DNA from 2 places in the Streptomyces sp. NBC_00358 genome. Region 2 is predicted to be linked to the other one. Evidence: riboswitches for the same ligand, from Rfam matches in the RefSeq annotation. Region 2 holds a riboswitch; the other holds the start of a gene.

Evidence for each region. Region 2 has a riboswitch for thiamine pyrophosphate ahead of OHT01_RS36105 (purine-cytosine permease family protein). Riboswitches for the same ligand answer to the same signal wherever they lie in the genome.
Region 1: another riboswitch for thiamine pyrophosphate. It lies ahead of thiO (glycine oxidase ThiO); the one in region 2 lies ahead of OHT01_RS36105 (purine-cytosine permease family protein).

The regions. Positions count from the first base shown of each region.
Region 1 covers NZ_CP107976.1:6,744,220-6,749,291, forward strand. Annotated here, with positions in the region: gene pknB (Stk1 family PASTA domain-containing Ser/Thr kinase) at 1-192, opposite strand, end outside; gene OHT01_RS28710 (thiazole synthase) at 559-1,353, opposite strand; gene thiS (sulfur carrier protein ThiS) at 1,357-1,557, opposite strand; gene thiO (glycine oxidase ThiO) at 1,554-2,720, opposite strand; TPP riboswitch at 2,718-2,831, opposite strand; gene OHT01_RS28725 (hypothetical protein) at 2,884-3,261, shown strand; gene OHT01_RS28730 (NAD(P)/FAD-dependent oxidoreductase) at 3,294-4,532, shown strand; gene OHT01_RS28735 (Rv2175c family DNA-binding protein) at 4,597-4,968, shown strand; gene thiE (thiamine phosphate synthase) at 5,061-5,072, shown strand, end outside.
Region 2 covers NZ_CP107976.1:8,442,543-8,447,614, reverse strand. Annotated here, with positions in the region: gene OHT01_RS36115 (phospholipase) at 1-147, opposite strand, end outside; gene OHT01_RS36110 (alpha/beta fold hydrolase) at 375-1,208, opposite strand; TPP riboswitch at 1,450-1,544, shown strand; gene OHT01_RS36105 (purine-cytosine permease family protein) at 1,536-2,936, shown strand; gene thiD (bifunctional hydroxymethylpyrimidine kinase/phosphomethylpyrimidine kinase) at 3,004-3,801, shown strand; gene gndA (NADP-dependent phosphogluconate dehydrogenase) at 4,167-5,072, shown strand, end outside.

The sequences.
Region 1 (5,072 bases), 1.7 Mb from region 2:
GATGAACCGCTCGACGAAGGAACCGTCGGCGGCCAGCGTCGGATGCATCACCTTGAGGGCGAGCACGCGGTCGAGGCGGGTGTCCAGGGCCCTGTAGACCGTGGCCATCCCGCCGACCGCGATCCGTGCGTCGACGCGGTAGCGGCCGTCGAGCACGTGTCCGACAAGGGGGTCCTGAAGGGTCGTATCCACGCAGGTGAGTCTACGAGCCACCACTGTCACGCCGCCCCGTTCGGCCGGTACAGGGGCCCGACTGCAGCCGAGCTGTGACGCACACCGCGCATATGAGGGTGCGATCTTCGCACTGATGTCCGATCAGGCCCGGTCCGTCACCGCAAGGCCACAACGCGACAACCTGCACCACCGCGGGAAACCGCCCGGAACCGGCCGCGGCATCCCCGCCCCGTGGCCCGTCCCGAGGCGTGAGGCGCACGTCGCACGGGGCGCATTCGGGGGCGCACGGATATTTCGTCCCGCGGCACCCATCGCCGGCGAGCGCCCCCGAGGGGGCCCGCCGTGTCCGTCCGGCCGGAAACCGACGGCCCGCCCGACGGCGGGTCAGAACGCCGGGCGCTCCGGGTCCAGCGCCGCCATGCCCTCCGCCGGAGAGGACGCCGTGGCGAAGTGCCGCCGGGGAATGCGCCCCGCCCGCCGCGCCAGGCGCCCCGCCTCCACCGCGTGCCGCATGGCCTCCGCCATCAGCACCGGCTCCTGCGCCCGCGTCACAGCCGAGGCCAGCATCACCCCCGCACACCCCAGCTCCATCGCGAGCGCCGCGTCCGAGGCCGTCCCCGCCCCGGCGTCCAGGATCACCGGCACGCGCGCGTGCTCGACGATGAGCTGGAAGTTGTGCGGGTTGCGGATCCCGAGCCCGGACCCGATGGGCGAGCCGAGCGGCATGACCGCCGCGCAGCCGACGTCCTCCAGCTTGCGCGCCAGCACCGGGTCGTCGTTCGTGTAAGGCAGCACGGTGAAGCCGTCGTCGACCAGAGTCTCCGCCGCGTCGAGGAGTTCGATCGGATCGGGCAGGAGGGTGCGCTCGTCGGCGATGACCTCCAGCTTGACCAGGTCGGTGCCCAGCGCCTCGCGCGCCAGCCGGGCGGTCAGCACGGCCTCACCGGCGGTGTAGCACCCGGCCGTGTTCGGCAGGACGCGGATGCCCAGACGGTCGAGCACCGACAGGACCGAGCCGTGCACGGACGCGTCCACGCGCCGCATCGCGACCGTCGTCAGCTCCGTACCGGACGCCACCAGCGAACGCTCCAGCACGTCGAGACTGGGCGCACCGCCCGTCCCCATGATCAGCCGGGACCCGTAGGCCGTACCGCCGAGGACGAAGGGATCGTCGGCCATGGGTCAGCCTCCCTGGACGGCGGTGAGGACTTCGACGCGGTCGCCCTCGGTGAGCGAGGTGGACGACCACTGCGCGCGCGGGACGACGGTCTCGTTCAGGGCGGCGGCCACTCCGGCCGGTGCCGGGGTGAGGGTCGCGACGAGCGTGTCGAGAGCGGTGCCCGCGGCGATCCGCTGCCGCTCCCCGTTGACGACGATGTTCATACGGGCTGCTCCGTGAGGGCGGTGGCGCCGAAGCGCAGGGGACTGAAGGGGCGGGCCTCGGCGGGGAGTTCACCGGTGGTCAGGACGTGCGCCATGGCATCGCCCGTGACGGGCGTCAGGAGCACGCCGTTGCGGAAGTGCCCGGTGGCCAGCAGCAGTCCGTCGAGCGCGGTCGGGCCGAGCAGCGGCGCGTTGTCGGGCGAACCGGGGCGCAGTCCGGCGCGGGTCTCGGTGAGCGGCAGCTCGGTGATCCCGGGGACCAACTCGTGCGCGTCGCGCAGCAGTTCGTACACGCCGCCCGCCGTCACGGTGGTGTCCCAGCCCAGCTCCTCGCTGGTCGCCCCCACCACGAGCTCGCCGTTCTCGCGCGGCACCAGATAGACGTGGCTGCCGCGCACGACGGCCCGCACGGTGCGGTTCAGGAAGGGCGCGTACCGGGGCGGCACGGTCAGCCGCAGCACCTGCCCCTTCACCGGGCGGACCGGCGGGAGGGCGTCGTCCGGGACGCCCGCCAGGCGGCCGCTGAGGCTGCCCCCGGCGAGCACCACCTGGCCCGCGGCGAGTTCGGTGCCGTCCGTGGTGACGACCCCGGCGGCCCGGTCCCGTACGACGGTCAGGCGCTCCGCCCAGGTCCGGTGCAGGACCACTCCGGCCCGTTCGCACGCCGTGACGAGGGCTCCCGCGAGGCGCCGCGGGTCGATCTGGTGGTCGCCGTCGACCCGCAGGCCCCCGCGCACGCCGGGCGCGAGCATCGGCTCCAGACGGCGGCACTCACGGCCGCTCAGCCACTCCGACTCCAGCCCCGACCGGCTCTGCAGAGCGTGCAGCTCCCGCAGATGGGCGCGGTCGTCGGCGTCCAGCGCGACGGCCAGCGTGCCGCACCGGCGGTAGCCGAGGTCCTGGCCGGTCGCCTCGGTGAGTTCGGCGGCGAAGTCCGGATAGCGGCGCGCGGAGGCGAGGTTGAGGCCCAGCAGGGTCTCCTCGCCGAAGTGCAGCTCGGTGACGGCGGCGAGCATTCCGGCCGCGACCTGGGCGGCCCCACCGCCCGGCCCGGGGTCCACCAGCGCGGTGGTGAACCCGCGTTGCGCGGCCCGCCAGGCCGTCACCAGACCGATGATTCCGCCCCCGATGACGAGGACGTCTGACGAACGCGTGGGCGACATGGGCGTCCAGCCCCTCCCTTCGCCGGCATGACCCGGATCAGGTTCGTACGGTCGGAGGCCGCCCCAGCCTCCCTCTCAGCCCGGTGCGTCCGGACTCCCGCGAGTGCTTTACGTTGGCCACCCTAGCCCGCCCCGCTCCGTCTCAGTAAGGGAGCCTCCGCCCATGGCGCGACCGCTCGACGGCCTGGTCCTCGCCCCTGTCGCCGACCAGGCACCGGGCCAGGTGGGCACCCGCACCCGGTTCGTCTACCACGAGGAGGACGGCACGGTCTGGGCCGACTACGCGGGCGGCGACATCGTCCGCGGGCACCTCGTCGGCACGCGCGAGGGCGACCGCCTCGACTTCCGCTATGTGCAGCTCAGGCGTGACGGGACCACCGCCTCGGGCCACTGCGTGTCCCTCGTGGTGGAGCTGCCCGACGGCCGCGTCCGGCTGGAGGAGACCTGGACGTGGGAATCGCGCAAGGGCACGGGGACGAGCGTGGTGGAGGAGCTGCGCGGGACCGGCCGTGTGGAACAGGTCACCGAACGCGTCGGCTGACTGACGAATTGTCAGGTGTCTAAGGTGACCAGGTGAGCGAGCAGACGCAGGCACAGTCTCAGTCGCAGGGGCCCGCGGCACGGCGGGTCGTCGTGGTGGGCGCGGGCATGGCCGGAGTCCAGACCGCGGTCGCCCTGCGCGAGCAGGGCTTCACGGGCCCCGTCACGCTGATCGGCGCGGAGCCGCATCAGCCGTACGACCGGCCACCCCTGTCCAAGGCCGTACTGCTGGGCAAGGCCGAGGGCTCCGCCTTCGACATCGACTTCGAGGCCCTGGACATCGGCCTCGTGCTGGGCCGCGAGGCACTCGGCGTGCGCGCCGGGGACCACGAACTGGACACGGCCGCGGGACCCGTGCCGTACGACGTCCTGGTCGTCGCCACCGGCGCCGAACCGATCCAGCTCCCCGGCGCCGCGGGCATGCCGGGAGTCCACCTCCTGCGCACCCTGGACGACGCCGAGCGGCTGCGTCCCGTCCTCGCCAGGCAGCACGACATCGTGGTGGTCGGCGCGGGCTGGATCGGCGCCGAGTTCGCCACGGCGGCACGCGAGGCGGGCTGCGCGGTCACGGTCGTCGAGGCCGCCGACCGGCCGCTCGCCGGCGCGCTGCCCGACGAGGTGGCCGCGCCGATGGCCGCCTGGTACGCGGACAGCGGGGCCACCCTGCGCACCGGCGCGCGGGTGGAGCGCATCGAGCCCGGCGCGGTGATCCTCGACGACGGCTCCCGGGTGCCCGCGGGCGCCGTCGTGGTCGGGATCGGGGCGCGGCCCGCGACCGCCTGGATCGCCGGCTCCGGCATCGAACTGGGCGCCGAGCGCGAGATCCTCGCCGACGACCACCTGCGCACCTCCCTGCCGGACGTCTACGCGGTCGGCGACTGCGCCTCCTTCCCGTCGGGGCGCTACGAGGACCGCCTCCTCGTCCATCACTGGGACAACGCCCTCCAGGGGCCGCGCACGGTCGCCGCGAACATCGTCGGAGAGGCGCCCGCCGCCTACGATCCGGTGCCGTACTTCTGGTCCGAGCAGTTCGGCCGCTTCGTGCAGTACGTCGGCCACCACGCGCCCGCCGACACCCTGGTCTGGCGCGGGGACCCCACGGGCGCCTCCTGGTCGGTGTGCTGGCTCCGCGAGACCCGTCTGGTCGCCCTTCTCGCGGTGGGCCGCCCACGGGATCTCGCCCAGGGCCGCCGGCTCATCGAGGCGGGGCAGCGCATGGATCCGCGGCTCCTCGCGGACCCGTCGAGGCCGCTGAAGGGCGCCACGGCCTGACCGGCCACCCCGGGTCGGACGCTCCTGGCTTCCGGCTGCCGGTCCGGGATGGCAGGCTTGTCCCGTGACCGAGATTGACGCAAAGATCGATGCTCTCGTCCCCGCCTGGCTCACCCTCCCCGACATCGCCGAACAGTTCGGCGTCGAGGTGACGCGCGTCCGGCAGCTGGTCAAGGACGGCCAGCTGATCGCCGTACGCCGTGGTGAGAACCGCGCGCTGCACGTCCCCGCCGACTTCATCGACGCGGACGAACAGAAGGTCGTCAAGGGCCTGGCCGGCACCCTGACGCTCCTGAGGGACGACGGCTACTCCGACGAAGAGGCCCTGGAGTGGCTCTTCACCCCCGACCCGAGCCTGCCCGGCACCCCCGCGCAGGCTCTGAGCGAGAATCGCGGCACGGAGGTGAAGCGCCGCGCCCAGGCGCTCGCCGTCTGACCTGAACGCGACCGTCCGGCACGGGGAGCGCGGCGGCGGGACCATCCCGGCCGCCGCCCTCTCCGCGCACCGACAAACGGGGGACCCCACGCATGCCCGAGAAC
Region 2 (5,072 bases):
GTCGGCGGCGTTCAGTCCCGTGGTGGCGCTCTGGACGAAATAGGCGCCGGCGGCGGGCACTTCGGTGGCGTCGGCGGGCGCGGGGACGGCGAAGACGGTGCCCAGTACGGCGGTGGCGGCGAGCAGGGAGCGGCGGCTCGGTCTCATGGCACGTGATCCCTTCCTGTGGGGAGCATGAGCATGCCATGCGGCTCCGAGCGCCGGGGCTACGGATCGCGTCAACCCCGTCAACAGGCTCGGGCGGTCTCGCTTCGCCCGGATACGGATACGGGTGCGGATACGGGCGCAGGTGCGGGTGCGGATACGCAGGGAGAACCCGGCGCTCGCGTCCGACGCGGCTTCGCCGACCGGCCGTTCACCCCGCGGGCGGCGAGTCAGGCGGTGTCGTGAGAGGTACCCGGGTGCTCGATCCGGGCGGCGAACGCGGCGATGTCGGCGACCACGCGTTCGGGCTGCTCCCAGTGGACGACATGGCCGGTGTCCTCGTAGGCGAGGAATTCGGCGCCGTGGACGGCGTCCAGGATGGTCTGCTGGTCGTCCCGGGGCAGGAACTCGTCCTGCTCACCCCAGATGACGAGGGTGGGCACCAGGATGCCCCCGAGGGTCGCGCCGAGATCGGCGTCGAGGAGGCCGCGCCCGGTCTCCTGCCAGACGTGCGCGGGGAGTTTGAGGTTCTCCTCGATCATGGTCTCGATGAAGCCGCGGGCGATCGGGCGGGCCGCCGTCCCGGCCATGAAGTCCTCGACGAACGCGCGGGGCACCGGATCGGAGAGGTTCTCGAGGCTCTTTCCCATGGCGGCCACCACCGGCTTGTCGGCGAGGGTGCCGGGGACACCGAGCAGTACCAGTCCCGCGATGCGGTCGGGATAGCCGCCGGCGACGATCCGGGCCGGTACCCCGCCGCTGGACGCCCCCACCAGGATGGCGCGGGAGACGTCCACGGCGTCGAGGAAGGCCACCAGGTCGGCGGCGAAGTCGTCGGGGGCGTAGCCCTCCGGGGGCCGGTCGGCGTCACCGTGACCGCGCTGCGTGGGCGCGTAACCGTGCAGGGACGCCGGAAGGCGCCTCAGCAGGGGCTCGAACGACCACCAGGAGTCGGCCAGCCCGTGCACGAAGACGACCGGTGTACCACTGGGGTAACCGGCTTCGGCGTACGGGAGGGTGGGCCCCTCCCGCAGTTGCGCTGACTTCAGGGAGATCACGGTCACGGCACTCTGCCTCCTTCCGCCCGGCCACCGGGGTCCGGGAACCCGGGAGCGGAGAGCGAGCGGCGATCACTTCCGACAGTACCGAGGGGCGGCACGCGCCGCGCTGCGAAAGGACCGTTCGGGCCCCTCGGACGAAACGGAGGCCGCGACAGGAGCCGTGGTCCGGACGGGCGACCCCAGGAAGGCCGGGGCCACCGGACCCACTCCCGCTCGGTCCACGGGAACGGTTAGGGTGTCCGTCGTACCGGACACGGGGTGCCCCGTCCGAGGGCTGAGATCACACCCGTCGAACCTGAACCAGTTCATACTGGCGGAGGGATGTCTTCCATGCCATTGGCGCATGTTTCCGGCGGGCTGCCCGCCGACGGCGGGCCCGCCGTCTTCGACGGTCGGATGCCCGCCGCACCCGGCGACCTGCGGGTGGAGGGACACGGCATCGAGCCGGTCCCCGAGAACAACCGGTACGGCGGCGCCGGGCGCCTGTTCACCGTGTGGTTCGCCCCGAATCTGACGATGACGGGCGTGTTCACCGGCACGATCGGCATCGCGCTGGGCCTGGACTTCCGTACGGCGCTCGCCGCGGTGGTCCTCGGGACCGTGCTCGGCGCCCTGCCCACGGCCTATCTCAGCACCTGGGGCGGCCTCACCGGAACCGGTCAACTCCCGCTCGCCCGGCTGGCGTTCGGCCGGGCCGTGGTGCTGCCCGGGATGCTCCAGTGGCTGTCCTCGGTCGCCTGGGACGCGCTGATCGGGCTGTTCGGCGGGGACGCGCTGGCGCGGTTGTGCGGCTGGCCGTTCTGGCTCGGTGTGCTGGTCATGATGCTTGCCCAGGGGGCTCTCGGCGTCCTCGGCTACGAGGCCATCCACCGCCTGCAGATCGTCATGACCTTCGTGCTCGCCGTCGCCTTCGCGGTGATCGCCTGGCGGATGCTCGACGGCGTCCACCCGGCCGCGACGGGGGCGGCGACGGGTGCCGACCGTGCGGGCGCGTTCGTGCTCACCAGCACCATCGCGCTGAGCCTCTCGCTGTCCTGGGCCCCGTACGCCGGTGACTTCAGCCGCTATCTGCCGCGCACGACCTCCCGTCCGCGGATGTTCTGGTACACCCTGCTCGGCCTGGTCGTGTCCTTCGTCGCCGTGCAGGTCCTCGGGTTGTGGGGCGCCTCCGTGCTGACCGACCAGACGGCGGCGGGCGTGGACGCGCTGCTGGGAGGCGGGGCGGCGGGCGCGTTCGGGCTGCTCGCCGTGGCACTGGCGGCGGTGTGCAGCAACGCGATGAACGACTACAGCGGTTCGCTGGCCCTGCAGACCCTGGGCGTGCGGATACCGCGCCCGGCGGCCGCCGCCCTGGCCGCCGCCCTCGGCTTCCCGCTGGTGCTCTGGATGCACGCCGCCGACACCACGGCCCGCTTCCAGAACGTGCTCCTGTTCGTGGGCTACTGGATCCCCGGGTTCGTCGCGATCGTCGTCGTCGACTGGATCGCCCGCGGACGGGAACGCGGGGGCGCCCCGGTCGACGTCGCCGTCGAGAGCTCCCGTCCGAGCTCCGGATGGCCCTCGCTGGTGGCCTTCGTCGCGGCGTTCGGCGCGGCCGTGCCGTTCATGGACACCGGCCTGTACGTGGGTCCGGTGGCCGACGCGCTGCACGGCGCCGACCTCTCCTACTACGTGGCGTTCCTCGTCGCCCTCGCCCTCTACGCCCCACTGCGGCTGCGCCGCCGCGCCTGAGGGCCGTCCGTCGCTCCGCCGGTCGGGGGCCCCGCGCCCGAAGCCGTACCCGAGAGGAACCCTTCGTATGACCACGCCGCCCCGCGTCCTGACGATCGCCGGATCCGACTCCGGCGGTGGCGCCGGAATCCAGGCCGACCTGAAGACCATGCTCGCGCTGGGCGCCCACGGGATGACTGTGCTCACCGCCGTGACAGCGCAGAACTCCGTTGGTGTGCAAGGAGCTTGGGAGCTGTCCGAGAAGGCGGTACGCGCCCAGTACCGCAGTGTGGTCGACGACATCGGTGTCCAGGCCGTGAAGACCGGGATGCTCTCGTCGCCGGGTCTGGTGACGACGGTCGCCGAGTTGCTGTCCGACGTGGGCGCCCCGGTCGTCGTGGACCCCGTGAGCGTCTCCAAGCACGGGGACCGGCTGTTGGCCGACGACGCGCTGGACGCCGTACGGACCCGGCTGCTGCCGCGGGCGACGGTGGCCACCCCGAATCTCGACGAGGTCGCGCAGCTCACCGGGGTGAAGGTGAAGGACGAGGAGGGCATGCGCGGGGCCGCCGAACGGCTGCTCTCGTACGGTCCACGATGGGTGCTGGTGAAGGGGGGCCACCTGCCCGGTCAGGCAGTCGACCTGCTCACCGACGGGACGGCCGAGCACTGGCTGCGCGCGCCGCGCCACGACAACCGGCACACGCACGGCACCGGGTGCACGCTCGCCTCGGCCATCGCGGTGGGCCTGGCAGAGGGCCGTTCCGTGCCGGAGGCCGTGCGACGTGCCAAGGAATACGTGACCGCCGCGATCGAGGCCGGATTCGCTCTCGGCGCCGGCATCGGACCGGTCGACCACGGCTGGCACCTGCGCCGGAACGGCTGACGCCCCTGGCCTTCGGCCGGAGTTCCGCAACAGAAGGGGCTGCCCAGAGCCGGGGGGCTGGGGCAGCCGGGTCCGGCAGGGGCTGAGGCGCAGGAGCGGCCGAGTCCGCCCCCGCCCGGAGTACCGCGGCACCGACGCCCGCCCAGGGCCCGAACTCCCGCGACCGCCGCGTCCGCCCGAGGCCCGGCGTTCCGGAGGACCCGCCTCCGCCCGTCGCCCGGAGACCTGGTCCGCGATCCGGCGCACCACCTGCCCCGGAAGGTGAACGCCTCGCCCCCTGCCATGCGTACTGATCGGCACAGCGACAGTCGTCTGCCCGCCCGTCAGGTACGCGGGGAGGCAGATCCGGATCCAAGGAGCACACCATGAAGGCGACCGCGCAGATCGGCGTCACAGGGCTCGCGGTGATGGGCCGCAATCTGGCCCGCAACTTCGCCCGGAACGGCTACACCGTCGCCGTCCACAACCGCACCCCCGCACGCACCAAGGCACTGGTCGAGGAGTTCGGGCACGAGGGCGCCTTCGTGGCGGCCGAGTCCGCCGAGGATTTCGTGGCGGCGCTGGAGCGCCCGCGCCGCCTGATGATCATGGTGCAGGCCGGTGCGGCCACCGACGCCGTCATCGAGGAGTTCGCCCCGCTGCTCGAAACGGGCGACATGATCATCGACGGCGGCAACGCCCACTTCACCGACACCCGGCGTCGTGAGCAGTCGCTGCGCGAACGCGGCCTCCACTTCGTCGGCGCGGGTGTGTCCGGGGGCGAGGAGGGCGCTCTGCACGGGCCGAGCATCATGCCCGGCGGCTCCCCGGAGTCGTACGCCTCGCTCGGCCCGATGTTCGAGACGATCAGCGCGAAGGTGGACGGCGAGCCCTGTGCCACGCACATCGGCACGGACGGCGCCGGACACTTCGTCAAGATGGTGCACAACGGCATCGAGTACGCCGACATGCAGCTCATCGGCGAGGCCTACGACCTGCTCCGCCGCGTCGGCGGCTACACCCCTGCGCAGATCGCGGAGATCTTCCGCCGCTGGAACAAGGGCCGCCTCGACTCGTACCTGATCGAGATCACCGCCGAGGTCCTCGCGCACACCGACGCCTCCACCGGGGAGCCGTTCGTCGATGTCGTGGTGGACGCCGCGGGGCAGAAGGGCACCGGTCGCTGGACGGTGCAGACCGCCCTCGACCTCGGCTCCCCCGTCACCGCCATCGCGCAGGCGACCTTCGCCCGCGCCGCCTCCAGTCAGGGCGAACTGCGCGCCGCGTACCGC